Regions from separate parts of the Arthrobacter sp. AB6 genome, predicted to be linked through region 1. Evidence: riboswitches for the same ligand, from Rfam matches in the RefSeq annotation. Region 1 holds a riboswitch; each other region holds the start of a gene.

Evidence for each region. A riboswitch is a leader RNA that binds a small molecule or an ion and turns the genes downstream of it on or off. The one in region 1 is predicted to bind cyclic di-AMP.
Region 2: it holds a riboswitch for cyclic di-AMP, as region 1 does, so the genes downstream of both, Q9R30_RS08580 (M23 family metallopeptidase) here and Q9R30_RS01490 (LysM peptidoglycan-binding domain-containing protein) in region 1, are expected to answer to the same signal.
Region 3: it holds a riboswitch for cyclic di-AMP, as region 1 does, so the genes downstream of both, Q9R30_RS17495 (hypothetical protein) here and Q9R30_RS01490 (LysM peptidoglycan-binding domain-containing protein) in region 1, are expected to answer to the same signal.

What each region holds. Positions count from the first base shown of each region.
Region 1 is NZ_JAUZVL010000002.1:19,056-28,753, forward strand. It holds gene Q9R30_RS01470 (DUF1810 domain-containing protein) at 1-190, opposite strand, end outside; gene Q9R30_RS01475 (DNA alkylation repair protein) at 174-743, opposite strand; gene Q9R30_RS01480 (TraR/DksA C4-type zinc finger protein) at 740-1,099, opposite strand; gene Q9R30_RS01485 (lytic transglycosylase domain-containing protein) at 1,120-2,460, opposite strand; cyclic di-AMP (ydaO/yuaA leader) riboswitch at 2,813-3,011, shown strand; gene Q9R30_RS01490 (LysM peptidoglycan-binding domain-containing protein) at 3,015-3,848, shown strand; gene Q9R30_RS01495 (protein adenylyltransferase SelO family protein) at 3,992-5,455, opposite strand; gene Q9R30_RS01500 (ribonuclease Z) at 5,452-6,483, opposite strand; gene Q9R30_RS01505 (phenylacetate--CoA ligase family protein) at 6,952-8,307, opposite strand; gene Q9R30_RS01510 (hypothetical protein) at 8,344-8,601, opposite strand; gene Q9R30_RS01515 (hypothetical protein) at 8,726-9,154, opposite strand; gene Q9R30_RS01520 (universal stress protein) at 9,349-9,698, shown strand, end outside.
Region 2 is NZ_JAUZVL010000008.1:20,923-30,620, forward strand. It holds gene serC (phosphoserine transaminase) at 1-799, opposite strand, end outside; gene Q9R30_RS08575 (metal-dependent transcriptional regulator) at 1,079-1,771, shown strand; cyclic di-AMP (ydaO/yuaA leader) riboswitch at 1,890-2,132, shown strand; gene Q9R30_RS08580 (M23 family metallopeptidase) at 2,143-2,964, shown strand; cyclic di-AMP (ydaO/yuaA leader) riboswitch at 3,077-3,274, shown strand; gene Q9R30_RS08585 (C40 family peptidase) at 3,345-4,016, shown strand; gene Q9R30_RS08590 (NlpC/P60 family protein) at 4,176-4,937, shown strand; gene Q9R30_RS08595 (HNH endonuclease) at 5,197-5,697, shown strand; gene Q9R30_RS08600 (molybdenum cofactor guanylyltransferase) at 5,747-6,388, shown strand; gene Q9R30_RS08605 (DUF6457 domain-containing protein) at 6,399-6,698, shown strand; gene Q9R30_RS08610 (molybdopterin molybdotransferase MoeA) at 6,695-8,071, shown strand; gene fdhD (formate dehydrogenase accessory sulfurtransferase FdhD) at 8,153-9,031, shown strand; gene Q9R30_RS08620 (glycoside hydrolase family 38 C-terminal domain-containing protein) at 9,162-9,698, shown strand, end outside.
Region 3 is NZ_JAUZVL010000029.1:433-10,130, reverse strand. It holds partial or broken gene Q9R30_RS17505 (response regulator transcription factor) at 441-1,180, shown strand; gene Q9R30_RS17500 (HAMP domain-containing sensor histidine kinase) at 1,189-2,718, shown strand; cyclic di-AMP (ydaO/yuaA leader) riboswitch at 2,814-2,974, shown strand; gene Q9R30_RS17495 (hypothetical protein) at 2,980-3,687, shown strand; gene Q9R30_RS17490 (HAD-IA family hydrolase) at 3,720-4,400, opposite strand; gene upp (uracil phosphoribosyltransferase) at 4,433-5,068, opposite strand; gene Q9R30_RS17480 (phosphatase PAP2 family protein) at 5,081-5,863, opposite strand; gene Q9R30_RS17475 (nucleoside deaminase) at 5,947-6,447, shown strand; gene Q9R30_RS17470 (glycosyltransferase family 4 protein) at 6,444-7,508, opposite strand; gene Q9R30_RS17465 (6-carboxytetrahydropterin synthase) at 7,513-7,926, opposite strand; gene Q9R30_RS17460 (zinc-binding alcohol dehydrogenase) at 7,931-9,007, opposite strand; partial or broken gene Q9R30_RS17455 (DUF222 domain-containing protein) at 9,143-9,698, opposite strand, start outside.

The sequences.
Region 1 (9,698 bases):
AAGTGATGGCGTATTTCCGGGAGGTGGGGCTTTGCCCCAGGCCGGCGAGCTGCGGGAAGATGAACCACATCCAGTGGCCGGTCTTGTTGCCGAGCTGCAGCTCAGCCAAGGCCTGTCCGAAGGTCCCGCCCTCCCCTGCGCCGCTGTCCTGGGCTGACACGAAGCGGTCCAGGTCATAGGGATCGTTCATAGCTGTCTCCTTTGTGCGGGGTCTCAGGGCCGGACTGCTGCTCGATGAAGGCCGCAGCCCTGCGCAGCCGCCCGTCCGGGTCCTGGCTCCACCTGGCAAGGACAACACCTGCGCGCTGCCGGTCGCGTCCTGCCAGTCCAGCCAGTAGCGGCAACACTACGTCGGACAGCAGGGGCTCCACCAACTCGCGGCTTCCCGCGGAACGAAGGAAGCCCTCGATCCGGGTCAGGTCCGAGTGCAGCAGGAGACTGGCCCTTGACTGAAGCAGCACCACGGCGGCCTGTCGGCGCTCAAAAACCGGCCTGCCACCGGGTTTCGGTTGGGCCCACAGCCCGGACGCCAGCAGGACCACGGCATCGTGGTCCAGGTCCTTGAACTTCCTCAGGGCGTCCCGGACCGTTCCACGGACGGCGCCCACCGAGGAGCCGTAGGAGGCAAGCACCCCGCCCAGCCGGGACTCGACGTCGTCCGCGCGGTACCAGGCGCCCTCATTCTGCAGGGTGCGGTCGATGAACGCCGCGGCCGCTGCCACATAGTCGGGCCCGCCGTTCATCGGCCACGTCCAGCGGACGCGTGCCGGATGCAGAACGGCGTCCAGGGCCTGGCCTCCAGCCTTCCCTCCGCTATGGATTCCCCGCAGACCGCGCAGATGCCGTACGTGCCGGCAGCGATCCGGGCCAGTGCGGCATCCACCTGGTCAAGGCCGGCGGTGCTTTGCTTGAGCAGGGCAGCTGCCTGGGACAGCTCGAACGCAATGGTGGAACCCTCCGGATCGTGTTCGTCGTCGACGTTCGAATCCTGGCGCGCGGAGTTTGCCGAGGCAATGTCGGCGCGGAGCGCGGGGAGCAGTGCCAGCTTCCGCTTCCGCTCCTCCTCGAGGAGGATGCGGAACCTTTCCACATCAGGCATGGGAAAAGCCTAACGCGGTGTCAGTACCAATTCCTGGCCACGGAGTGGTTCCATGCCGAGCATGGTGAGCCATACCGCTCACGGATGTAGCCAAGGCCCCACTCGATCTGCGTCCGGTAGTTGGTCAGCCAGTCGCTGCCCGCGCTGGAATACTTGCCCGGCGGAAGTGCCTGCGGAATGCCGTAGGCACCGGAATACGGGTTGGTGGCCGTGGTCAGCCAGTTCGATTCCTTGGTCCAAAGCTGGGCGAGGCAGAGGAACTGGTCCGATCCCCACCCGTAGGCCCCCAGCCTGCCCGAGGCGTAGCTCTTGGCACCGGCAGGATCGTTGACCGCACCCGCAGGAGCAGAGGGAACGACGACGGCGGGCGGGCTGGGCGGTGCGGCAGGCGCCGGGGCGGGGACAGGCGGAGCAGGATTTGCCGGCACAGGGTTGCCGGCTGGAGGATTCTCAGGTGCCGGATCGGCGGGAGCCGGACGCATGGGGGCGGGAACAGCAGGGGGCTGCACCTTTGCCGCCGCTGCCGCTGCGGCCGCACGTCGTCGGGCTTCCTCCCCGGCCGCGGCCCGTTTCGCCTCCTGCGCTGCTTCATAAGCGGCCAGTGCCGCCTGTCCACGCCGGAATTCGCCCTCAACCGCCGCCGTCGTGCCCTTCAGGGACGCCAACTGCCCGGTCAGCTCCCGGCTGCGCTGCCGTTCTTCCGTAAGCTGGCGCGCCATGGCTTCCTGGGCCGATCGGGCCGCTGCAAGCTTTTCCGCCGCCTCGCGGGACAGCCGTTCGCGCTCGGTCCGGGCGGATTTCTCCTGATCAGCCAGTGAAGCCGTGATTTTCCCCGCGGCGGCGGCTTTGTCCACAAGGCCCGCCGTTTTGCCGCCCACCAGGTGCACCACGTTGAGCCCGTGGACGTTGTTGTTCTCGATCGCGTCCAACGCCACGAAGAACCCCATGTTCGTACCGCCCGTTTTGTAGGACTGGGCGGCCAGCGCTCCGATGTCCTTCCTGTGGCGGATGAGTTCGGCCTTGGCCGTCCCGGCTCGTTCCGCCAGCGACTCTACCTTTGCAGTGGATGCTGCCAACGCGGCATCTGCCGCTGCAGACTCAGCGGCGGACGCCACCGCGGCGTTGCCCAAGGCCTCCGACTGCGATTGCAGCCCGTCCAAAAGGCCTGCGATCAACGTGATCTCTTTGGCCGTGCCGGCCTCGGTCAGCTTGGCCCGCTCCACGTCCTCCCACGAAGGGTAGCCGCCAGGCGGAACGCTTTCGGCCGCCCCGGCCGGAGGCAGCCACACACTGCCGGCGAGGGCAGCGGCCAGCAGTATCCCGGGCAGGCGGTGGCGGACATTTGCAGCGAAACGGGCCATAGCTCGGAAGCTTACCGGCTTCAACCTTCACTTTAAGGATGAGGGGCCTGCATCGTTATACAGCAGAAACAGGCCCTCGAATTTCAACACGGAAAGCCTGATTGTCGGCGGAATGGTCAAGGCCGAATCGAGGCCGTGCACACCCGCACAAACCTCGCCGTTTATGACTTCGTGACGCTTCCCATCTTCAACCGTCCCGACGGAGGTATCTTCCGAGGTCAGCACCCCGGCGAAAAAGAGTCGAATCGTTTGCGTAAAGCGAGAGGAGAACCTCGCATGTTACCCAAATGTGACAATTGGTGCCGGAGCGGGTTATGGTCTTCAGGTGTCCCTCCCAGACGGGACATTCCCCTCAGCTTGCCGAGCCCTGCCGCTGATCCGGGAACCAATCGCTTCCAGCTGGCAGGGACGGGGGAACCAAGTTTCCACGGCCTCTCAAGAGGCCTTGGGGTTAAGTCGCTAGCGCCTCCGTTCCGTTCGGAGTTGCTTCCGGCCGGGCATCTCCAGCCCGAACCCGACAGCTCACCCCGCAGGCATGGGAGAGGCGATCAACCGTGTCAAAAAATTCCACCACCGCCCGTCACCGCGCAACTCCGGCCCGTTCCATCATCCTGGATGGGCTGGCTGTTTCGGCCAAGTCCCAGGCCAGGACCCTGGGCCGTCCGGCACTCGCCGTCGCAGCCGCATCCGGCATTGCCTTCGGCGTCGGAGCCCCGGCGCACGCCGGTGTGACAGGGCCGGACACCACCGAGACCGCTAACGTCCAGGCCTCCGCCGCCCCGGCCGCAGCAGTTGCAGCCCCCGCCGCGGCCGCGGGCACCGTCCATACGGTTGTATCCGGCGACACGCTGGGCGCCATCTCGGCCGCCCACGGCGTAGCCCTGAACGATGTCCTGGCTGCCAACGGCCTGGCGATCTCCGCGGTCATCTACCCGGGCGACCAGATTCAGATCCCGGCTGCAGGCTACGCCCCGGCAGTTCCCTCCGCCGCGCCGGCACCGGCACCTGTCCAGACCGCTGCCGCCACCACGCCGGCCAACACCGGGATGAACCTGTCCTACGCCTCCGCCAGCACCGGCACGGGTACGGGGGCAGCCATCCTGGCTAACGCCTATGGCCAGGTGGGCCAGATCCAGGACTGCACCGCCATGGTGGAAAAGGCCTTGCGGTCTGTTGGCATGTCCGTGGGCGACCTGGCTCCCACCCAGTTCTACCAGTACGGCTCCACCGTAAGCTCCCCTGCTCCCGGTGACCTCGTGATCACCGCCGGCCACGTGGGCGTTTACGCCGGTGACGGCCAGGTTGTCAGCGGCGGCGTGAACGGCAACCAGACTGCCGTGCACTCCATCAGCTGGCTGAGCGGCGCTTCCTTCGTCCGCGTGGCCTAGCCAGCGGCAACGGGATAGGCCGCTCTTAGCGGGCGGGCCCACCCCGCGGAAGGGGCGGCAGCCGGTTTTACCGGCTGCCGCCCCTTCCACGTTCCCAACGGTCCTGGTCCTCCGGGCTTCCCCTGTTCCCGCTGGAATGACAGCTATGTGCCGCAGAAGGTCCGGTATTTGCCGAAGTCCTCCGGCGGTCCCTCCGTGTAGCGTTCCAGCCCCTGGCGCTCCTGGCACGGGGACCTGACAACCTCGAGGAGCCGGTGAAACGCGTCAAGATCACCCGCGGTAGCCGCAGCCAGTGCTTCCTCCACAAGGTGGTTCCTGGGAATGTACGCGGGGTTCACGCTGTCCATGAGTTCAGCGTCGGGCTTCAGCGCGGCCCAGCGTTCAGCCCAGGCATCGAAAGCCCGGAGGTCCAGCACCATACCGCGGGCAGGCCCGGAGTTGCCCCGGGCGGCCTGGCCAAGGCTCCGGAAGAATTGCGTGTAGTCAACGGGTCCGTCCTTCAGCAGGCCGATCACGCCATCCACGAGGTCCGACGCTTCGTCATGTTCCGGGCTGGCCGCCACACCGAGCTTGGCCTTCATGCCCCCAAACCAGGCGTCACTGTACCGGCCGCGGAATGTGCCGAGTGCCTCCACGGCGGGGCCGACAGCCTGCTCCTGGTCTTCGTTGAAGAGCGGCAGCATGGCCTCAGCGAGCCGGGCCAGGTTCCACTCGGCAACCACGGGCTGGTTCGCGTAGGCGTAGCGGCCGCCTACATCGATGGAGCTGTACACGGCGGCGGGATCAAACGCGTCCATGAATGCGCAGGGCCCGTAGTCGATGGTTTCCCCGGAGATGGTCATGTTGTCCGTGTTCATGACCCCGTGCACAAAACCCACTAGCATCCACTTGGCCACGAGCTCTGCCTGGGCAGCCACCACTGCTTCAAACAGCGCCAGGTAGGGGTGTTCGGACCGGGCTGCCGCCGGGTAGTGCCTGTTGATGGCGTGGTCCGCCAAGCGGCGCAGCAGGTCCATGTTCTCCGTGGCCCGGGCGTACTGGAAGCTGCCCACGCGCAGGTGGCTGCTGGCCACCCGGGCCAGGACGGCACCCGGCAGCATCGTGTCCCGGCGCACCGGCCGCCCGGTGGCTACGACGGCAAGGGCCCGCGTGGTGGGAATGTTCAGGGCATGCATGGCCTCACTCACAAGGTACTCCCGCAGCATGGGGCCGATGACGGCCCGGCCGTCGCCGGCACGGGCGAAAGGTGTACGGCCGGAACCCTTCAGGTGCACATCCCGCAAGCGCCCTCCGTCGGCAAGTATTTCGCCCAGCAGCAGCGCGCGGCCGTCGCCGAGCAGCGGTGAGTAGCCGCCGAACTGGTGCCCGGCGTACGCCTGGGCTACGGGGGTTGCACCCGGGGGGAGGTAGTTACCCAGCAGGAGGCGCACGCCTTCCGGCGTCCGCAGGTAGTCGGGTGTCAGCCCCAGCTCGTTCGCCAGTGCGTCGTTAAGTACCAGAAGCTCAGGATCCGGCGCTTCCTCCGCCTGCCATGGAACGGCCAGCTCCGCTAGTTCACGGGCAAAGCGGCCCTCGAAGACGGCGGTTGTTTCTGCTGCAGCAGTCATGGTTTAACCCTATCGCCGTCGCTAGTCCGGCGGTTGATGAGCTCACCGGTTACCTCCGTGGCTCGATGGCTGGCCTGGCCTGGCGGAGTGGACCGTTCTGGTGCAGCGGACCGTCCTGGTGCGGTCACGCCAAGCCGGGGCCAGCGGCGCCGCTGGGGCAGGGGGACGCGCTGCAGGTCCTGTGCAGCGATGACGTCAGTATCCGCCGCGCGGGCCCTGGCCTGGAGCGCCAGCGCCGCGGCGTCGTCGCCGTACCGTGAGGAGAAGTGCGTCAGCACGAGGGTTCCGGCGCCTGCCCTCGCAGCCAGTTCCCCTGCCTGCCCGGCGGTGAGGTGGCGGTACTGGCGCGCCAGGCCGGCGTCGTCATCGCTGAAGGTGGACTCCGCGACGAGGAGGTCGACGCCGTCGGCCAACTCTTCAGCGCCCTGGCAGGGCGCCGTGTCCATCACGAAAGCAAAGCGCTGGCCCGGCCGCGGAATGCTGACGTCATCGAGGCGGACGCCGGCCAGGCTGCCATCATGCTGCAGGCGCCCGATCGATGGGCCCGATATACCCGCTGCGGCCAGGCGCTCAGGCAGCAGGGTGCGGCCGTCCGGTTCCACCAGCCGGTAGCCGTAGGTTTCAATGCGGTGCTTCAGTGGCCGGACGTCCAGGCCCTCGGCCACCGCACCGCTTCCGCCGTGAGGGCGAAGCCTGAGATCGATCCCCGGCGAGCTGACGGACACGAGGGCGCGCACCACATCCTCCCCGGATGCCGGGTAGTGAAGGTGCACCGGGTGCGCCACGGCGTCGAGGGCCATGCGCGACAACACCCCCGGCAACCCGAAACAGTGGTCTCCGTGTACGTGGGTGAGGCAGATATGGGTGATCTGGCTCGCGGTGACCCCTGCGTGGATCATTTGGCGCTGTGTTCCCTCGCCGGGGTCGAAGAGGAAGCCCTCGCCGTCCCAGCGCAGCAGGTAGCCGTTGTGGTTCCTGGTCCGGGTGGGGACTTGCGAGGCCGTGCCGAGGATGGTGAGCTCACGCATGGCGATGGGTGCCAAAAAGCAGGCTCCGGAAGAGTCCGGGACCTGCTTTTGTGGCTGCCGGGACGGCCTAGCGCCGCCGGAGCATTCCCATGATTTTGCCGGCCAAACCACCGGTCCGGGCTCCTGGGGCGCCCGGTGTGCCGGGTGCCCGCCCCGTGGCGTTCAGTCCGGTCCGTCGCGTTGTTCCGGCGGTGCCGGCCCTGCCGGAGAATCGTCCAGCGGCATTCCTGATCATGCTTCCCAAGTTCATGTGAAACTCCTTCAGTATTGATCCTGCCAACCGATATTCATCAGCCTGCTTACGATTTTAGCGTAGTTTGCCTGCAGCTAGGGGAAACAGCGGAAGTTCCCCGGAATCTGGCTTGATCAGCGCAGGAGCCACGTTCCGTCCTGCTGGCTGGCCGACTTCCGGTAAGGGAAGCCATCACGGAACAGTTCGCCGGAAACGGCCAGGTCCGTTCCGGCGGCTCACGGCTTGAGCCGGCGAACGAAGGGCGCCTTACCCAAGGGTGTCCGTTCCAGCCGGTCCACCACGGACACGGAGACCGGGGTTCGCGCGACGCCGGCAGCTGCGAGGGCTTCGGCCACCGAGGCCTGTATTCCGGAGGTTGTGCTTCCCGGCGCCAGTCCTGCGACGAGGACCCGCAGTCCCATGGGTTCCTGGACCACCTGCCAGCCGGCGGCGGCAGCCTGGTCCAGGACGTGATGGAACACGATGGGGTGGACGCTCACAAGGCCTGCCTTGCCTGGCAGCTCAAGCACATCCTCCAACCTGCCTTCGATATCCTCCATGCGGATGAACGAGCGGCCACAGGGGCAACCGCGCTGCCCCAACGTCACGCTGTCCGACAGTTCGTAGCGGATCAGCGGCAACGTCCGCGAGAACAGGACCGTGACCAAAAGCTTCGCGCCCGTTGACCCGGGCGGTACCGGGACCCCCTCCTTGTCCACTGGTTCGACGATGAGCAGGTCCTCGTAGACATGCCGGTTCCGGTGGACGCACGGTGAAGCGATGCCGGCCGTCTCCGTGGCGGCGTAGACATCGAACGGCGCGCTCCCCCATGCCCTCTCCAGTTCCCGGGCGGCCGGCGGGGTGAGCACCTCCGAGGCCGACATCACTGCCTGCGGCGAGATTTTCAGGCGCCCGGCCAGCTGTTCGGCCGCCAGTGGCCGAAGCACGGAAGCGTAACCCACCAGGACCCGGGGCTGGAACCCGTTCAGCGCCGCCACTGTTTCCTGCATGGGTGCGGTCACGTCCAGCCGGAGCGTGGGGACAAGCCCCGAATGCAGCGAAGCGCCCACGACGGCGGACTGGTGGGTGGGGACGCGCGAGCTTACCAGCGCCATTTTAAGCGGCCGGCTGAGGCCGGCCGCTATTCCAGCCCAGTCGTTGGCGCGGGCATACGAGGCCAGCACATGTGCCCATTCCGGCCGGCTCCACACGAAGGTTCCGCGCGGACCGGCGGTCCCGGCTGTCGCCGCAGCCCACCAGCGCCCCCTCCACGGCAAGCCGGGATTACCGTCCTCGGCCGCGAGGGTCCGGAGACGTTGTTCCAGGTCGGCCAGGCTCAGGTCGCGCGTAGTAAGGACCTCGTCGAAGTGGCCCATGAGATCGGCCTTGGTCACGGGCGGCAACTGGGCAAGGGGAGCCCCGTAGAGCCCTGAATGGCGGCGCCGGTAGAACTCAGACCCGGCATAGGCTGCCGTCCGCAATCCATGTAGGGCACGTTCCTGGTGGGCAGCAATCCGGGCAGGGCTCCAGCGGTCCCGCCGGTTCAAGGCCGCCCGAAGAACGAGCACCCGGGCTATGAGCCGCACATCCATGCGATCCGGCCTTGGAAGAGCCGGCACGGCGGCGGGTCAGGCCCCGCGGGCGCGACGGAGGGCGGTGAGGCGGGCCGAGTATTCCGTCTCGTCTATTTCACCGCGGGCAAACCGTTCGGCCAGCACCTGCTCCGCACTGCCGGTACTGTGGCCTCCGCCGTCCCTGCGGTTGCCGCCTGACATCGAGCGGGCAAAAACCACGATGGCGGCGATGATGGCACCCCAGAAGAGGATGAAACTCACCACCATCAGGATGTAGCCCCAGGCTCCCATGTTCCCGTCCCACCACATCATCCCTGCATCCTCCCCTCGTGGGGCCCCGCCACTGCTCCCTTTTCGATGATCCATCCGGCCCATGTGCGGTGCCAGAGTCTTTCGTCCCCAGGATGACTGGTCGGGTCAGGACAGCCGCAGCCCCTCAGCGCTCCAGATCGTCAGGCTCGAACTCGCTGAGCGGGGACCCGCCAAAGTTTTCCGTGTCGTCACTGCCCTCGGCCTCTGGCCCGTCCGGATGCTCGCCGAAGTCGACATCGGCCACGGCTTCACCCAAAGTGGGCGCGATGGGAGCCTCCTGGGATTCATCGGCTGCGTTACGTGCCTGGGCTGATCCGTCGCGGAAAGCCCGGTCGCTGATGAAGTCCTCTTCCTCCCCGGAGACCTCTTCATCCTGGAGTAGCGGGTCCTCCTGCCAGCGATCCGGATTGTTTTCGGCTGCTCCCGGATAGCTGTCCGGTTCGCCTCTCACAGGGTCAAGTTCAAATGAGGCAGCCGCACCGGGGGTCTCATCAAGGAGCACGTCGTCATCCTGGACAACCTCAAGGTCGTCGGGGAGGTTCTGTTCCGTCATGGTGATGCCTTTCTCTCGAACAGCCAATGTCACTTGGACAGGTAAAGCGAACAATAGTAAGCGTACTGATGAAACAGGGGCCGCGCTAACTTCCTCCGGCACGATGTGCCATGACCTTTGGCCCTATACCTCCTGCAGGCACCGGGCAAGTCTTGAACTGGACCCCGCCCCAGAAGAAAACAGGAAGCCCGGCCATGACAACCCGTAAACCCATCGCAGTGGCCACCAACGACTCCCCGCAGAGCCAGGCGGCTGTGCTCTGGGCTGCCCGGCGGGCTGAACGCTCGGGCCTGCCGCTGGTGATCCTCCACGTCGTGGACGACCGGTGGATTGCTGAACCGTATCCGTGGATCGGCGTTCTCGAGGAGGCGGGCGACAAGCTCCTGCAGACTGCCGCCGGACGTATCCGGGGAACCTTCCCCATCAGCGTTACCACCCGGCTCCTCACCGGAAGCGTGGGCGGCTCGCTGGCGAAGTACTCCGGCAAAGCATCCATGGTGGTTGTAGGCTCGGGCACCGGCCACCCCGGCGGATCCCTTGCAGA
Region 2 (9,698 bases), on a different contig from region 1:
TCAGCCACTGCACCTGGGCGTCCAGGGTCACCAGGGTAGACAGCGACGGCGTGTTGTAGGTCTGGTTCAGGCGGGAGTTGTCAATGGCCGTCTGGAGGTCCAGGAAGTCCGGGATCCAGCGGCCGCTGGACTTGATCCGGGCCGCACGCTCCAGTGCGGCCGGCGAGAACAGGCCAAGCCATAGCCCGCCGTCGGAGGCAAAGTTTTTCTGCGGGGCGAAGTAGTAGACGTCGCTCTCCGCTACGTCGACGTCCAGGCCGCCGGCTGCCGACGTCGCGTCGACAAGGACCAGTGCGCCCTCATCCGCGCCTGCCACCCGCTTCACGGGAGCGGAAACGCCAGTGGATGTCTCGTTCTGCGGCCAGGCGTAGGCATCAACGCCCGCCTCAGCCTGCGCGGCAGGGCGGGTTCCAGGCTCGGATTTGATGATGGAGGAGGCATCCAGGAAAGGCGCCCTGTTGGTGGCTGCCGCGAACTTCGAGCCGAATTCACCGAATGAGAGGTGCTGGGCCTTCTTCTCCACCAGGCCGAAGCTGGCGACGTCCCAGAACGCCGTGGAACCACCCACGCCCAGCACCACTTCATAGCCTTCCGGGGCGCGGAAGAACTGGCTCAGGCCTTCGCGTACGGATCCCACCAGGTTCTTGACCGGGGCCTGCCGGTGGGACGTTCCCAGGATGGTCTTTGATGCGGCGGACAAAGCATCGATCTGCTCCTGCCGGACTTTGGAAGGACCGGCGCCGAACCGCCCGTCCTTAGGGAGGAGGTCGGCGGGAATAGTGATGCTGTTTTCGCTCACAGGTGCTCCAATTTCGGCGTGGACGGGGTGTTGGTCCGGACGGATGTAGGTGGCAGGCAGTCGCGGCGGCTGTCACTCGGGCCCTCCTTCATTCTGCCTGAACAGCTGTTTCAGCGGGAACCTGGACCGTCATAGTCCAGACACTGAGACAGCGCCCTGTCCACGACGTCAACTATTAGGACAAATTCAAAATAGGCTAAGCTTTCCAACGGACCACGCTGCACGAGAAGGCGGTACGGTGGGACAACGCAAGGTACTGCGCTCGAGGAGCTGAGCTGGATGACGGATCTGATCGACACTACGGAGATGTACCTTCGGACCATCTTGGAGCTTGAGGAAGAAAACATCGTTGCCCTCCGCGCCCGGATCGCGGAGCGGCTGCGACACTCAGGGCCCACAGTTTCGCAGACCATCGGCAGGATGGAACGGGACGGCCTGGTGGTTGTCTCCGGAGACCGGCACCTTGAACTTACGGAGGTGGGCCGGAAGCGCGCCACCGAAGTCATGCGGAAGCACAGGTTGGCGGAGCGGCTCCTGGCTGATGTCATCGGGCTGGACTGGGCCTACGTCCATGACGAAGCCTGCCGCTGGGAGCACGTCATGAGCGAACGGGTGGAACGGCGCATTTACGAAATGCTGAACCATCCCACCGAGTCCCCGTACGGCAACCCCATCCCGGGATTGGCGGCCCTCGGGGGCCAGGCGCAGTCCGCGGCGGATCCGGCAGTCAGCCTGCTTGAGGCCATGAAGACTTACGGCCCGGCATCCGAGGTGACGGTCAGCCGCCTCGCAGAGCCGATCCAGGTGGAACCCGAGCTGCTGGTCCAGCTTGATGAAGGCGGAATCCGGCCCGGTGCGTCGGTATCGCTGGAGCGGGTCGGGGAGTACATCTCGGTCCGCGTCCCGGGCATCGAAGGTGCCTTGGAACTGCCGCCGGAAGTCGCGGCGCACGTCTTCGTGGCCGTACGCTAGGGACTGCTGTGGGCCTCCCGGCTACCCGAATGGGGGCCGGTTACGCAAAGATAACGGAATTGTTACTTTGGGACTTTTGGCCCTATAGTTAAACCCAAGCGTTGATACTAAAGCGTTACCTGATTCGGAGCCGAGCTCTGCCAGCGGATCAGGTGCACGAGTCATTACTGGCAGAGGCGGGGGAACCACAAACGGCAGCCGGGGGACTGCCTTGGGGTGAAGTCCGTCAGCAGCAAGCCTCTTCCAGTGAAGGATCCTCCGGGGATACCTCTGTGCCGAAGCTTGCTTACGGCGGACCGGGTCTTTGAACTCTCTGACCCGAATCCGACAGCTAACTTCGCAGGCTTTCCAGAGAGGAACCCTTCTTGTCCATGCAGACCCCCAGGGGACGCCGCCGCGCGGCGGTACCCTCTTCGACGCCGCGGGTTGTTGAAGTCATCACCACGGAACGCCCCCGCGATCCGCACCGTGATGCACGCCGCCGTCGTGGTCCCTTCCGCCAGGTCACCGAATTTGCCGCAGCGAGCGGGATCGGCCAGAAGGCCGGAATCGCCCTCGCGGCGACAGGCCTGGTGCTGACCGTGACGGTGCCGGCCACCAGCCCCGTGATGGCCACCGACGCTCCCGGTGCTATACCGGTCGCAGCGTCAGCCGCAACCCCGCAGCCCCAGATCTCAGCCGAGGCCGGTGCCCAGATCGACTTCAGCCGTTCTGCCGTCGTCACCCAGGCGGATCCGGACGGCAAGCTCAAGCAGCTTCTGAGTGCCCAGTCCGCCGGCTCTGTGTCACGTGCTGCCTCGGCAGGAAGCCTCGGCGCCCCGCTGGCCACGCTGACCACAGCATCGCCGTTCGGCTACCGTGTCAGTCCGATCACCGGGGGCTCCGGCGACTTCCACCGCGGCCAGGACTACGTGGCCCAGTGCGGCACGTCTGTCCTCGCTGCGGCTACCGGCACGGTGACCTTCGTGGGCTGGCACCAGTTCGGCGGCGGAAACCGTGTTGTGGTGGACCACGGCAACGGTTTGGAAACCACCTACAACCACCTCTCCTCCTTCAATGTGAGGGAGGGGCAGACGGTCTCACGCGGGGAGGTTGTGGCCCTCAGCGGGACCACGGGCGCCTCCACGGGCTGCCACCTCCACTTTGAGGTGCAAGTCAACGGCGAAGTGGTCGATCCGACTGGCTGGCTGTAGCCAAATGACGGTGAACTATCGGATGATCGCGACTTGCCGTGACCTGAATGTGACATTCACCCAAAACTGCTGTACCGTCTAACTCGCGTCAACTTTTCCGAAGTTGACGCTCTTGTGCGGATTGCCTAACTCTGCCACCGCTCAAGGTCCGTTCGCATTTCATCGTCTGGCAGGGGCGGGGGAACCAATTTTGGTCTTGGCTTTGGCTAAGACCTTGGGGTTAAGTCGCAAAACTTCCTTGGAAGCAGCGCGGCCGGGTGACTCCCATCCGAATCCGACAGCTCACCTCGTAGGCATTGGGAGAGGCTACCTTCGTGTCTTCACGCAACAATTCTGCGCGCCACCGTGCGCAAACGGTTCGTACCAACCCCTTGGACACTGTGTCCAAGGCTGTTAGTGCCAATGCCGGGACAGTAGGTCGCCAGGCTGCCGTCATCGCCGCAGCTTCCGGTCTTATCCTCAGCATGGGCCTGCCCGCCAACGCAGCGGACACCACCGCTGGTGTTTCCGCTTCGACCGAGTCCGGTTCTGCGCAGGCTGCCTTGGCAGTCACCGCAGCACCCACGGCCACCGTGTCGTTCGAGCGGCCCGTGGTCAAGACCACCGCCGCCCCGAAGCGGGAGCCGGTGCGGGCACAGTCCACCGCCACCGAAACGGGCGCAGCGTCCACTACTGAATCTGCTGCGGACAAGCTGGCCAAGACTGTCTCTTCCGCCGCCACCTCCGGCATTGCTGCCATCGCCTACACGGGCATTGGCAGCCCCTACGTCTGGGGCGGCACCAGCCCCGTCACCGGGTGGGACTGCTCAGGCTTCACCCAGTGGGTTTATGCCCAGGCCGGCATCAGCATCCCCCGCGTCAACGCCTGGACTGCCATGACCCCCACCTCCACCCCGCAGCCCGGAGACCTGGTCATGCAGAACGGCGGAGCGCACGTCGGCATCTACGTCGGGAACGGCATGATGGTCAGCGCGCTCAACCCCTCCCAGGGCACGCTGCTCCACGCCGTGGCCGCCACCGGCACGTCTTCGTTCTTCACCGTCAGCAAATAGTTCTTGGACCCTCGGGTCCAGGAACTATTTCTTTGCTCCACCACGCTTTCCGCTAACACCACATCCCCGTTCGGGGCGTGCCGGCATACCCCCAAGATGCCGGCGCGTCCGCATCCCTTGGTGCCCACAACGGCCTGAGGAAAACGAAAGAGAGAACTGATGACTACTCGTGCCACCGCACGGCATCGCGCCGAAGTCACCAAAACCAACTCAATCGCCATCATCGCCAAGGCTGTCGGCGAGAACGCCGGTGGCGTAGGCCGCCAGGCCGCGGTCATCGCCGCCGCTTCCGGCCTGGTATTGACCAGCGGCATCGCGGCAAACGCTGCCGACTCCAACGTCCAGCGCGACTCCGCTCCCGCATCCACCCTGGAAGTTGAATCGGCCGTCGAAGCCCCCATCTCCGCGGCTTCCACGATCAACATCACCTTCGAAAAGCCCGCCGTCACCACCACGCCGGCCCCGGTTATCGAAGAACCCGCACCTGTCGAGGTCCAGGAGGCCGAGCCGGCCCCCGTCGCCAAGCCTGCTGCTCCCAAGGTCACCGCCACGGTTTCCACGGCCCCTGCCGCCGCTCCCACTGCTTCCGCCAGCGGCAAGGGTGCAGCCATCCTGTCCGCTGCGTACGCCCAGTTGGGCGTTATGCAGGACTGCACGATGCTGGTCACGAACTCCCTGGCAGCAGTGGGGATCAACTTCCACGACTGGCCTGCAGGCTACCTCTCCCTGGGCCGCACCGTCAGTGCCGCTGAGGCGCAGCCGGGCGACCTGATCTACTACGCAGACGGTGGCGCCGGCATGGCACACATTGCTGTCTACGCAGGCAACGGCCAGGCCGTCCACGGTGGCTACAACGGAAACCAGACGGTGGTCTTCAGCGCCAACGTCGGCTCCGGCCCCGTCTTCATCCGGGTTAACTGAGACGCCACCACCGGCGGTCCAACCAGGACGCAAAGAACCCTTGCCCTCGCGGCAAGGGTTCTTTCCTTTTAATTGCGCGCTGCTCCGGCCGTTCAGCATGCGCCCCTTGACTGGACCGACACGACAGTTCTGGGACAGGGCGATTAGCTGAACACGCGCTTCTGTGTTTACTCTTGTGGTGTCGATCCATAGCCCGGACATGCCGAGGGCAGCCGGCCCTCGTGCCCCTGGACGGGTGCGGCCGTGAAGAGGTACGTGCATGCGCACTCTCGTTCTGAATGCTGGGTATGAGCCCCTGGCGGTGATCACTTTCCGCCGGGCGCTGGTGCTTGTGCTCACGGGCAAGGCCAGCGTGGTTGCCGAAGGCGATGATCCCGTGGTGGGACCGCAGGAAATCCTGGGACGTCCCTCCGTGATTCTCCTGAACCGCTACATCCGTCCGAGGTACAACCAGGCCACCGCTGTCAGCCGCCGCGGGGTGCTCAGACGCGACGGCCACAGATGCGCGTACTGCGGAAAAGCGGCCCACACCATCGACCATGTCCACCCCAAGTCCCGGGGCGGTGAGGACTCCTGGGAGAACCTGGTGGCGGCCTGCCTGCGCTGCAACAACGTCAAGGGCGACCATACGCCGGCTGAAATGGGCTGGAAACTACGTTTCGTCCCGGAGCCACCGCATGGAACCATCTGGCAGATCAAGGAACTTGAGAAACCCACCCCCGCCTGGGATCCGTTCCTGCTGCCGGAGCGCGCCGCCTGACCGGAAACCTTCGGCACGCCGCAACGCCACAGATGGCTAGGCTGGGGGAATGGAACAGAACCGGCTGGACTTCGATGCAGTGATCCTGGCCGGTGGCCGGTCCTCCCGCTTGGGCGGGGTTCCGAAACAGGACCTGGTTTTCCACCATGACACCCTCCTCCAGCGCGCACTGGCCGCTGCAGCAGGTGCTTCGCGCACGGTGGTGGTGGGCCCGGGAGCCGGACATTCACTTCCCGGAGTACTTTTCTGCCGGGAGCAGCCGCAGTTCGCAGGGCCGGGAGCCGCCATCTCCGCCGGACTCGACGCCTTGGCCCGGGACGGGCGCGGGGCGGAGTTCACCCTGGTGCTGGCGTGTGACATGCCGCTGGTCCGGGACGCAGTGCCGGTACTGGTGGCCGCGATGGTTTCAGCGGACGCAGACGGGGCCATGGCCCGCGCAGAAGACGGCCGGCTCCAGCCGCTGGCCGGTCTTTACCGCACAGCTGCGTTAAAAACATCGGCAGCACAGCTCTCGTCCCGTGGTGCCCTTATTAACGGCTCCGTGCGCTCCCTCCTTGCTAGTCTGGAGGTGCAGCCTGTCACCGTCCCTGCAGGTTCCACGGCAGACGTGGACACCTGGGATGATGCCGCCGCACTAGGGATTGCCGCCGGCAACCAGGACAAAGGCCAGGACCGGCGCAACCGCAGTTAAATAGGGAGGCATGTTCGTGAAAAGCCAGGATGAAACGCTGGAGGAGTGGTGCAGGTCCCTGCTCCAGGCCTATGAACTGGAGGACGTCCAGGTGGACGTCAACGCCATCCTTGCCCTGGCCGGTGTGGCCGCCCATTCGGTGGTCCGTCCGGCCGCGCCCCTGACGACGTTCATTGCGGGTTATGCCGCCGGGCTGGCGTCCGGGTCGGGCCGGGCACCCAATGCTGCATCCATGGAGTCCGCGCTGGCCGTGGCCCGTTCCCTGGCTGCCGACTACGATGCTGAAGCCGCCGGGGCTCCCGGCGAATGACGAAGGACTCCCAGGAAGCAGCGGATGCCCCCGAGGGCGGGGAACCGAGGCACCTCGACCATACGTGGGAAGACGCCCGGCAGGCAGCGTTCGACGCCGGCACTCCAATCCCCGCCGGCCCTGTTCCCTTGGAACTGGCCCTCGGACGCAGGCTGGACCAGGACATTGTGGCCTTGCAGGAGATGCCCCACTATGCGTCGTCGGCGATGGACGGCTGGGCCGTTAACGGCACGGGGCCGTGGATCCTGGTGGAAGCAGGTTCGCCGCTGGCCCCGCACCAGGCCAGTCCCATTGCTACGGGGGGACTCATACCGCCCGGGGCAAAGGCGGTGCTGCGCAGCGAAAGCGCCCGCCTGGACAAAGACGAAGACGGGCTGCCCGTCCTGGTGACCGGCGGCACTGCCCGTCCTGGCGAACCCCGCACAGGCCAGCATGTCCGGAAAGCAGGGGAGGAGGCCTCGGAAGGGGACATCCTCGTCAAGGCCGGGGCGGTGCTGAACCCTGCGCACCTCGCCCTCGCCGCCCTTGCCGGTTATGACGAACTGGTGGTCCAGGGAAAGCCCCTGGTCCGGCTGCTGCTGACCGGTTCTGAAGTGGTTGGGCGCGGCGTGCCGGTTCCAGGCCAGGTGCGTGACACTTTCGGCCCGCAGCTGCCCGCCGTGGTGGGCATGCTGGGCGGGCTGGCCGGCGGGCAGCAACGGATCGGCGATTCGTACGCTGAGTGGCTGGCGGCACTGGAGGACGTGATTCCCGGGGTGCCGGGCGCGCCGGACCTGCCGGCCGACGTCGTCATCACCACGGGCGGGACGGGAAAGTCCGGAACGGACCACCTTCGCAGGGCAGTGCGGGAGCTGGGCGGACGGCTGATTATTGACGGCGTGGCCATGCGTCCCGGACACCCGGCCGTCCTGGCCGAACTTCCGGACGGGCGGTTCGTACTGGGACTGCCGGGAAACCCCCTTGCAGCCATGATGGCCCTCTCCACAGTGGGGGCCCCGCTGCTGGCGGCGCTGGGACACCGCCCCCTGCCCGCAGTGCAGGAGGTGCCCTGCGGAACCACCCTCGATCCCCAACCCGGGCGCACGCGCCTGGTCCCGTTCCGCCTGCTTTACGGCATGGCCTCTCCGGCCCAGCACACCGGCCCGGGCATGATGCGCGGGCTGGCTTCAGCGGACGGCGTGATGGTTGTGCCTCCCCATGGGGTGCAGTTGGGAGAGCTGGTGCCCGCCTTTGCCCTTCCCTGGGGGCCGCCCATCCCCGCGCCACCCGACCCCGCTGCCAAGCCGAAGGCGCGCAGTGCCGGACGGACAGGCAGGCCGGCCGCCAAACCGGCGCCGGCCGGCCCCGTAGACTGGAGCGCACTCCTTGGCTGAGGCGTGCCCGCATGGTGCAGCCACGCTGGCATCACCCCAAAGCGGTTGCGATGATGGAGACATGGACAGGAACGGTGGAAGATGGGACGCGTGACCCAGCGCCGCAAGGTGCACAAGTATGTACTGGACGGCTCCCCGAAGGCCCTCGAGTTCCCGGTCCGGTACCGGGAGGACGTCCTGGCGGTGGAAGAGCCGCTGGAAATCCGGCTGGGCAGCCTGTCCTACTCGGTAACCATGCGCACGCCGGGGGATGACTTTGACCTGGTGGCCGGGTTCCTGGTCTCCGAGGGCGTCATCTGGGAGTCCGGCCAGCTCGTTTCGCTGCGCTTTTGCGCCGGGGAAGACGAAAACGGGGTGCAGACCTTCAACGTGGTGGAGGCCCAGCTGCGGCCAGGCGTTGAGCTTCCTTCAATCGGCCGGCACGTCTACACCTCCAGCTCATGCGGCATCTGCGGGACCGACTCCATAGAATCCGTCCGGAAATCCTCGCACTTCAGCCCCGCCGGGGATCCCCTGAGCGTCTCCGCGGAGGTGCTTGCCTCGCTTCCGGGCATCCTCCGGGAGTCCCAGCGCCTCTTTGACGACACCGGCGGCGTCCATGCTGCCGGGCTTTTCAAAATAGGGGACGACGGCGGCGCCCAGCTTCTGTGCCTTCGGGAGGATGTGGGGCGGCACAATGCCGTGGACAAGGTTGTGGGGTGGGCCCTGCGCGAAGGTCTGCTGCCGCTGAGCGGCACCGTGCTCCAGGTTTCCGGCCGGGCATCCTTCGAGCTGGTCCAAAAGGCCGCGCTCGCCGGAATCCCCGTCCTCGCCGCGGTCAGTGCACCGTCGAGCCTTGCCGTCGAACTGGCCGAGGCCAGCGGAGTGACCCTCGCCGGCTTCAGCAGGGGAACAAGCCTTAACATCTATGCCGGTGACGGAAGGATACGGCGGCCGGTGGCTGCCGCGCCGCCGTCGTAAGCTTAACTTGCGCGCAGGGCAACGTCCGGGATGCGTTTTCCGAAAGGGTTGGTAAACGGGCTACCAGCGGGTAGATTTATCCATCGAATGGACAGCATGCTCCAGTCCCAACCGCTAAAGAAGGCCCACATTGCATGACGACCGCCGGATAACGGAAGTCCGCCTCCAAAGGTTCGTGCGTGAGCGCATCGGCCCGGCGGTCTACAGCCGGAGCCTTCCCCTCGCGCTGAGCAGCTGGGATGCGCCCGACGAGCCAGTCCCCGCGCTGGAGGCAATGCGGCAGGACTTCCGGCCGCAGGAGCACGGGGCCCCTTGGGGCAAGCCGTGGGGGACAAAGTGGCTCCGGCTCCAGGGCGAGGTCCCCGAATCGTGGGGCACCGGGCCGGATACCACTGTTGAAGTGCTCGTGGACCTTGGATTCACTACCGAAATTCCCGGCTTCCAGTGCGAAGGCATGGCGTGGCGTCCCGACGGCACCATCATCAAGGCTGTCTCGCCCAGGAACCAATACATACCGCTGAAGCTGCTGGGTGGCGGCATGGCGGTCGACTTCTACGTGGAGGCCGCCGCGAACCCGGACGTGGCGCAGGGCTGGACCTTTGCCGCCATGCCGTACGGCGACAAATCAACGGCCGGGACGGCGCCACAGTACCGGCTGGGGAACATC
Region 3 (9,698 bases), on a different contig from region 1:
CACATTGGAAGTGTGCAGCGTAACAATGCCAACTTGCAAGTAACAATGGACGCGGTCGTCCGCATAATGAGACGAAATCGGCTAATGTGCTGCAAATCACGATTCTGGCAGAGCCATAAAAATAACGTTCGTTATCCTTGAAGAGGCGCACTTTCGGCCTTGGACAGAACTTTGTTCGGCGGAATGGGAGTTTCACGCTAAAATATTCAGGACCGGGACTGATAGGGAAATCCCACTCACCGCCTTGCCGTCGTGTCCAACCGCCCACGGTTTCGGACAAAAAATTCTCCGGGGAAACTGCACCTCAACGGCAACCCCGCCGCTGGGGCATGGCAGGAGCAGCCGCGTCTCCGGCATTCAGCTCGCTACGCCGGGATATTCACAGCTGGGCCACAGGTTTGCCATAGCCGGGCATAAACCAATGATCGGAGAGTTGTCCCATGGCCACTTCGCACTCCATGACAAACAACCTCCCCAAGCTCACCCATCCGGACGGCTCCCCCATCAGGGCCCTCGTGGTGGATGACGAACCCAGCCTCTCGGAACTCATGAGCATGGGGCTGCACATGGCGGGCTGGTCCGTGGCAGTTGCTGCCGACGGCCCTGAAGCGGTGAAGCTGGCCAAGGACTTCCGCCCCGACGTCCTGGTCCTCGACGTCATGATTCCAGGGTTCGACGGCGTCGAGGTCCTGGGCAGGATCCGCGCTTTCGCGCCCGAGGTCCCCGCGCTTTTCCTGACCGCCAAAGACGCGGTCCAGGACAGGATCGTGGGCCTCGCCGCCGGCGGCACGACTATGTCACCAAGCCGTTCAGCATGGAGGAAGTCCTGCTGAGGCTGCACCGGCTGGTACAGCGCTCCGGCGTTGCCGCCATGGACACTGCTGAACTGGTGGTGGGAGACCTTGTTCTGAACGTGGACACACGCGAAGTCACGCGGGCCGGTGATGACGTCCAGCTAACGGCCACCCAGTTCGAGCTGCTGCGCTACCTCATGGAGAACCCCAAGCGCGTCATCAGCAAGGCCCAGATCCTGGACCGGGTGTGGAACTACGACTTCGGCGGCCAGGCAAACATCGTGGAACTCTACATTTCCTACCTGCGCAAGAAAGTGGACGCCGTGCACCCGCCCATGATCCACACCGTGCGGGGCGCCGGGTACGTCATCAAGCCGGCGGAGTAGACGGCGCCATGACCGCCGTGCACACCGCGGAGCCGCAGCGCCGGAGCTGGCTCACGCCTGGCACCTGGCACCTGCGGACCCGGCTTATCCTGCTGGCCATGGCGCTGCTGATCGCCATCTGCGGTGCGGTGGGCGTGGCCAGCTACGCCTCCATGGACGCGTTCCTCACCCGCCAGCTGGACGAGCAGCTGAGCCAGGCCGCAGCCCGCTCCAACGATCCCGGCCGGCCTCCCTCCGGCGGCTTCAACGGCAGGGACCCCCTGGATTCCCGCGGCCAAAGCGTGGGAACACTGAACGCGCGCATCCTCAACGGCCAGGTCAACAGCGCTGGCTTCCTTGCCCCGGACACCACGCGCTCCGCACTGTCCACCGAGGACAAGCAGGTCCTGCTGGCACTGGCCACCGACGCCCGGCCTGTTGACCGCAGGCTTTCAAACGGCGACTACCGGCTGATCGCGGTCAAGACCAGTTTCGGCGACGTCCTGGTGACCGGACTCCCCCTGGCCGCTAAGGAGGGCACGCTCGCGTCCCTGGTGTGGACCTTCGTGTTCGTCTCGCTGGGCGGGTTGCTCCTGGTCGGGCTGGTGGGCACAGTCCTGATCCGCCGCACCATGAAGCCCCTTGAACAGCTGTCCGAGGTGGCCACCCGGGTTTCGCAGCTGCCCCTGGATGCCGGCGAGGTGGCACTTGCCGTGCGTGTACCGCCGTCGAACTCCAACCCCGGAACTGAGGTGGGCAGCGTGGGGCACGCGCTGAACCTCATGCTGGACAACGTTGCCAACGCGCTGCAGGCGCGGCAGAAGAGCGAAACCAAGGTGCGGCAGTTCGTGGCTGACGCTTCCCATGAGCTACGCACGCCGCTGACCGCCATCCGCGGCTACACCGAACTGATGAGGATGACGGAAAACTTCACTCCGGACGGGCAGAAGTCGCTGGCGCGGGTGCAAAGCCAGTCGGAACGGATGACCGCCTTGGTGGAGGATCTCCTGCTGCTCGCGCGGCTTGACGAGGGCCAGCCGCTGAAGCTAAGCGAGGTGGACCTAACGCAGCTGGTGGTGGAAGCCGTCAGCGACGAGAAGGTCATGGCGCCCGGGCACACCTGGCGGCTGGAGCTCCCCGACGAGCCGGTGGTGGTCAACGGGGATCCGTCGCAGCTGCGGCAGGTGTTGATGAACCTGCTCTCCAACGCCCGCAAGCACACCCCTCCGGGCACCACAGTGGTAACGGGGGTGTGGAAGACCCCGGAGGGAGCCGCGGTTGTAACCGTAACGGACGACGGCGGCGGAATACCGCCGGAGTTCGTGGACCAGGTCTTCGCGCGGTTCGCCCGCGCAGACGCGGCACGCGCGGGAACGGCCAGCACGCCCGGCGCACCCGCCGCTGAAGGAACCAGCGGTTTGGGGTTGTCCATTGTCGAGTCCATTGTTGAGGCCCACGGTGGACGGGTCACGGTGACGTCTCAGCCCGGCCGCACACAGTTCGCCCTGCAGCTGCCCTTGGTTCGCGAAATTACACAAGGCGGCGCGCCGCCATCGTGATTCCTGTTACCAAAATGTGACTTCTGGGCTGCGCTCCTGTACCGTCGAATGGGTGCGGCCCCCGTTCGGGCCGCATATCCCGGGTTGACGCCAAGCTCTGCCACTTCCCGGATTCCTCTTGAGCAACGGCAGAGGCGGGGGACCCACCGTCCCGGGCACTGAATGCCCTTGGGGTTAAGCCTGCACGTGTTTTTTCCGTGCGGCCGGATGCCCTCATCCGAACCCGACAGCTAACTCCGCAGGTGTGAGAGGCGATCCATCATGTCCAAGTTCCTTGTAAAACCACGCCCGCAATCGGGCTCGGATACCCGCGCTACGCGTCGAGCAGCCAAATTCCCGTCCTTCGGCCGGCGCGCCGGGTTCCTGGCAGTATCCTGCGCCATCCTTGTTGGAGTTGGCGCTGCGGGCCAGGCCACCGACACGGGTGCCCGCGTGGCATCCACCGAGGCGCCCGCTGTCGAGTCCCTGTCGAAGCTGAGCATGGAGCAAAGCGAAATCCGGGCCAACCCTGCGCCTGAGTCCGCGGCTGGGCCGATCAATGTTGTCCCGCAGGCAGCCGAACCGGCTCCAGCTCCGGCAGCCGAGCCCGCACCTGCGCCGGTACCCGCTCCCGAACCGGCGCCGGTACCGGTACCCGAGCCCGCACCCGTCGTCGCGGTTAATGACCCCGCGGGCGCCCAAGCGTACGCTGCCGGCCAACTGGCTTCCTATGGCTGGGCTCCGGACCAGATGCAGTGCCTGCAGACCCTATGGACCAAGGAATCGGACTGGACCACTACGGCCACCAATCCGAGCAGCGGCGCCTACGGCATCGTCCAGTCCTTGCCGGCTGAGAAGATGGCCAGTGCCGGCGCCGACTACCTCACCAACTACCGCACGCAGATCAACTGGGGCCTGGATTACATCCAGGAACGCTACCAGTCCCCGTGCGGTGCACTGAACTTCCACTTGTCGAACAACTGGTACTAAAGCGGCACCGGCCGCGTCCGTTGACTCCAACCTCACAGCCGGAAGGAAATGACCCTCCTGCCCTCGTCATCCACGCCGACCTCGACGGCAACTGCACTGTAGTCAACAATGTGCAGCATGCCGGCAGGCAACGGTCCGGTGTTGGGTCCAACAGCCACCGTACGGATGCCGGCGGCGACCCCTGCTGCAATGCCGGCGGGAGCATCCTCAAACACCACCGCATCGGCAGGATCCACGCCCAAGGCGGCGGCGGCCTGCAGGTATCCCTCAGGATCCGGTTTTCCCCGGGTTACCAGCTCAGCTGTCACGGCCGTGGCAGGCATGGCTAGACCCGCGGCGCCCATCCGGATGTCAGCCAGGACGCGGTCAGCGGACGTGACGAGGGCGATGGCGTCTGCTGGAAGTGCCGCCAGCAACCGGGCTGCCCCGGGCAGGGGCAGGATGCCGTCAGTCCGGACGCGTTCCATGGCACCAAGTTCCGCGGTCAGTGCCGGCACATCGGCGCCGGGCGGAGCGAAGCGCTTCACGGTGTCGCCTGCTTGGACGCCGTGCGAAGTCCGCAGGATCTCTCCAAGGTCCAGCCCGTAGCGGACGGCAAACTCGCCCCAAACCTGTTCAACTACCGCGGTGGAATCAACCAGGGTCCCATCCATGTCAAAGAGGACGGCACGGCAGGTCAGTGCCAGGGTTAGGGGAGGCATCGGGACGGTCATGCCTCCCATTCTGCCCCAGCCCTCCCGGAGACCTAGCCGGCGATGCCGTACAGCCGGTCGCCTGCGTCGCCGAGGCCGGGAACGATGTAGGACTTCTCGTTGAGCCTTTCGTCGATGGAGGCCAGCACGATGGTGACATTGGCATCGGAGAGTTCTTCCTCCAGCTTTGCCAGGCCTTCCGGAGCAGCAAGCAGGCAGATGCAGGTGACATCAGAGGCGCCGCGCTTGAACAGGAACTTAATGGCTTCGCGCAGCGTACCGCCGGTGGCCAGCATGGGGTCCAGGACGAAGATCTGCCGGTCGGTAAGGTCCTCGGGCAGGCGCTCGGCGTAGGTGATGATGTCCAGGGTTTCCTCGTCACGGGCCATGCCGAGGAATCCCACTTCAGCGGTGGGGACGAGCTTGGTCATGCCCTCGAGCATTCCAAGGCCCGCGCGCAGGATGGGTACCACCAGCGGGGTGGGCTTGGTGAACGCCGTGCCAACAGTGGTGCTGACGGGCGTTTCGATGGTGACTGGCTCGGTGCGGACCTCGCGCGTTGCCTCGTAGGCGAGGAGGGTCACCAGCTCCTCCGTCAGCTGCCGGAAGACCGGGGACGGAGTGTTTTTGTCCCGGAGGACGGTGAGCTTATGGGCGACCAGCGGGTGGTCCACAACGAGAGTGCGCATGGGTCAAAAGTATCACCCGGCCGCCGGGCCCCTCCCCGACCGGTCGCCGCTGGCCTCCGCTTCCCCGTTGGGTTCCTCTCGAAGGACGGGGTGTTCAAAGGTAGGCGCCGGGCCCGCGTGCTCGCGGCGGCGTATCAGGTGGAACAGCCGGTGGGCCAGGATCACCATGGACACCCATGCGAGGCCAAGGAACCAGCCGGCCATCACATCGGTCAACCAGTGGTGTCCCAGGAAAACCCTGCTCAGGCCCATGGCGATGATGAAGATGGCGCCGGCCGTTATTGCGGCGATCCTTGCCCACAGGATTTGGAACTGGAGGCACATCAGATACACCAGGACCCCTATCACCACTGTTGTGTTCAGCGTGTGTCCGCTGGGGAAGGACGGTGTGGTCTCATAGGGCGGCACCGCCTCCGAATGGTCCGGACGGGTCCTGCCGACCAGGCGCTTGCCCAGGGTGGTGGCAGTTGTGGAAACGAGGGCAGCGCCGCCCACCAGGACGATGGGCCGCCACGTCCTGCTCAGTAATGTCAGCCACGCAGTAAGGATGCTGGCGAGGATTGGCATGCCGATCCCGCCGCCCACGTTGGTAAAGCCCGTGGCGAAGGCGTCCACCTCCGGATTCCGCAATGACTGGGAGTATTCCAGCGCAGGAATATCCAGGCTGGCAAGCCCTTCCTCGGCCACCACATTGGCATACACCTCTGCGCCGAGCAGGGCCAAGGTGACCACGAGTGTTCCGCCGATGATCATGGTCAGCCACAGGGCGGCATAGGGCTTGATCCACTTGTCCATGCGGTCTCGGACGGTGCTCACTGTGCCTCCCGGCGTCTGGGGCGTCACGGGCTCTGGTTATCCCACGAAACTATCATTGAGCCATGGTCTCAGCAGAGAAAAAATATAACGCGTGGATGGGCTTTGCCCTTGCCGAGGCCCGCCGCGCCCTCGCTACGGAGGATGTGCCGATTGGCGCGGTGGTCATAGGGCCCGACGGCGCCGTGCTGGGTTCCGGCCGGAACCAGCGGGAGGAGCTGGGCGACCCCACCGCCCACGCCGAGATAGTTGCCATCCGGGAGGCGGCGGAGCGGTTGCGCCAGCTTTCAGTGCTCGACGGCGGCAGCGGCGACGGCTGGCGGCTCGCCGACTGCACGTTGGTGGTGACCCTGGAGCCCTGCGCCATGTGCGCCGGCGCCATTGTCCTGGCCCGGATTCCCCGGGTGGTTTTCGGTGCCTGGGATGAGAAGGCGGGGGCGGCAGGATCCGTCTTCGACGTGCTCCGCGAACGCCGCCTGAATCATTGGGTTGAGGTTTATCCCGGGGTGCGCGAGGCAGAGTGCGCCGGGCTGCTGCGTGAGTTCTTCGCCGGGCACCGGCTCTAATTCCTGATGGCGTCCAGCACCACCGCCGCTGTCCGGTCCCAACCCGGCAGCGTGCCCGCCGCCCCAACCGCCCTTTCCCGCCAGGAATCCCTGGTTGCGGGGTCCTCGAGCCAGCCGCGGAGGACCTGGGCCAGCAGGGCGGGGTTGGCAGGGTCATCATCGGCAGGGAAGGCAACCTTCGCTCCGGGAAGCGGGCCGTCGTCGTCCGTACCTGGTATGCCCAGGCGCAACGCTTCTACGGCGCCCGTCCCGTCACGCACGATCACCGGGATGCCCCGGGCGAGCGACTCGGTGACCACCATGCCGAATGCTTCAGCGCGGGAGACCAGCAGGCTGAGGTCCGCCCGCTGCCATGCGCTTTCCAGCGCCTGGCCGGTCAACTCTCCAGTCACTTGGATCCGGCTGCCCAGCCCGTTCGCCTGAACGGCAGCGCGAACCTTGCCGGTGTATTCCTCGTCTGCCCGGTCTGATCCCACCAGCGCTGCCGTCCACTCAAGGTCCTGCAGCCGGCCCAGTGCCCCAACCACCAGCAACTGGTCCTTGTTGGGCAGGAGTGCGGCCACGGTGACGATATGGGGCGGCGTGGATCCCGAAGCCAACGGCGCCGGATCAGTACCGGGAAGGGCGACCTTCAGCCCGCGAAGGCCGTGGCGTGCCGCCAGGACGTTCCTTGCCCAGGTGCTGGTGCACAGCACCCCGGTGGCGGCACGCAGGGACCTTGCCTCAAGTCCGTAGCGGGCGGGGGCAGGCATGTGGACCAGCACCCAGGTTTCCCGGCCGGCTTTGGCCGCGAATTCCAGCTCATCCGGCGCGCCCATGGCGATCAGCCCATCCACGAGGATCACGGTGCCCTGCAGTCCTGCGTCCGGTTCCCAGGCGCCAAGCAGTCTGCCCAGCCGGCGCCGTGCGCGGGCATTGGCTTCCGGCCAGGAGCCGTCCACTGCGATTACCTCGACCTCTGTCCCCAAAACCTCCAGGCCCCGCACCAGCCGCGCGTTGTAGACGTTGCCGCCGGAATGGTGGTGGATGTTGCCGGGGACCAGCAGACGGATGGGGGGCACGGGATCAGGCTGCTGGAAGGTCCGCTGCCGGGAGGTCCAGCGAGTAGGTGGCCCAGGCGTCCGGGTTTTCGCGCAAGGTGACGTCGATGCCCTTAAGCTGGCCGCCGTCGTCGTCATCTTTCAGCTTTTCCGCAACTGAATGGGCAATGTATTCCGCCAGCGCCTCGGTGGTGCTGAGTTTGCCCGCGAAATCCGGATGCTCGTCCAGGTTGCGGTAGTTCAGGCCTGCCAGAACGTCCTCGATGATGGTGCCGGCGGCGCCGATGTCCAGCACGATAGCGTCCTTGTTGAGCGTCCGACGGCGGAAGGACACTTCGGCGACGAAGGTTGCCCCGTGCAGGGCCTGGGCCGGCCCGAACGCCTCACGGGGGAGGCTGTGGGCGATCATGAAGTGGCGGCGGACGGTCAGGCTGAACATGGACTTACCTCTGGTCTTCTCGGGTCTGGCGCGGGTCTTTGGTCTGGCGGTCTTCGTTCTCGCGGTCTTCGTCGCGGGGGTATTCGATGACGTGGCACAGGGCTTCAAACTTCCCGTTGGCGAGGTCCTGAACCGTCCCGGGCAACTCGGCGAACGGCGAGATACCCGTGAGGAAGGTGTCGAATACGGGGTCCTTCAGCAGCGAGACGGCAAGGTCCAGGCGGTCGGCGCTGGTCCTGCGGTGGCGGCGGGCACGCGCCACCACACCCACCTGGCTGGCCCGGATGGATAGCCGCCGGGCATGGAAGTCCTCCCCCAGCGGCAGGGTGACCTCGCGGTTGGCGTACCAGGACATCTCGATGACGTCCCCCTCGTCGCCCACGAGCTGCAGGCTCCGTTCCAGGCCTTCCTGGGATGCCGAGCAGTGGAAAACGATGTCGCAGTCGGCGAGCGCGTCATCCGGGTGGGCGAAGTCCACGCCCAAGGAGTCGGCCAGGTGCCTCCGGCGCGCATCCAGGTCAACCAGCTGCAATCGCTGCAACGGAAAGGTCCTCAGCAGGGTGGCAACCATGCCGCCCACCAGCCCCGCTCCCACCACCGCAATTCGGTCTCCCAGCCGCGGACCCGCCTCCCACAATGCGTTCACGGCGGTTTCCACCGTGCCGGTGAGCACTGCCCGGCGGGAGGGCACGTCGTCGGGGATCTTCGTCAGTGAGCCAACCGGCACCACGTAGCGGTCCTGGTGCGGGTTCAGGCAGAAGACGCGCTGCCCCGGCCAGCCTTCCGGCCCCTCCTCGACAACCCCAACGGAGAGGTACCCGAACTTCACCGGCCCGGGGAAGGTTCCCTCCTGGCGGGGTGCCCGCATCTCCTCGGCAACCCGGGGCGGAACAGCGCCTGCATGGACCACCATTTCCGTGCCCTTGCTGATGCCGGAGTACAGGGCGCGGACCAGGGCCTCGTCCGGTCCGGGGGTCGGAAGCGCCTCAGGACGCAGCTCGCCGTGCTCCCTGGCTGTGGTCCAGTAGGCGGTTGCATGCGAGGGACTGGATTGCTGCGGTGGACTGGATTGATTAGTCATCTTGCTGATGAATCTAGCCGTCAACGTGCGCGCGGGAAAGTTGGACGGCGGCAGCACCCGTTGTCCCGTCGATTCCTCCCCCACGGGAGGCGCACTCCGGCAATCGTCATCATCAAAGTCACCACGAGGGTTTCATTACGGGACGCCGGCGCTTGCCTGGCAGGCCATTCCCCACCAGACATCTTCGGGCAGTGGGTCCTTGGGCAGCTGGTATCCGGGCAGGAACCAGTCAGCAAAGGTGTCCTCGGGGAACTCCTCCTTTGGATACAGGTCCTGGAGCGACAGATCTTGGAGCGACTGACCGGTTGCTGGAGGCCAAGCATCAGGCAGGCCATCAGGCGGCGACACTCCCGAAAGGTCGTTGGGCAGCGACACTCCCGAAAGGTCGTTGGGCGGTGGCCACATCTCCACAAGGTCATCAAGCGCGCGGAGCTCTGCCGGCACAGCCCCTTCCGGCCATCGTGGTGGTTCCCAGTCCTGGTGTTCGCTCTTGTAGGTCCGGCCGGTGGGTGAGGTCCAGCCGGGTGGTTCGGTTTTCGTTGCCGGCGTGGGTTTCCAGCCGCTGGTGTGCCGGAGCCTGTGGTGTTTCGGGCAGGGCTGTCCGAGGTTCGATACCCCGGTGGTGCCGCCTTTGTGCCAGGCGAGGAGATGATCGGCCTCGTTGTGGAGGGAGTTGTTGCTGCAGCCGGGG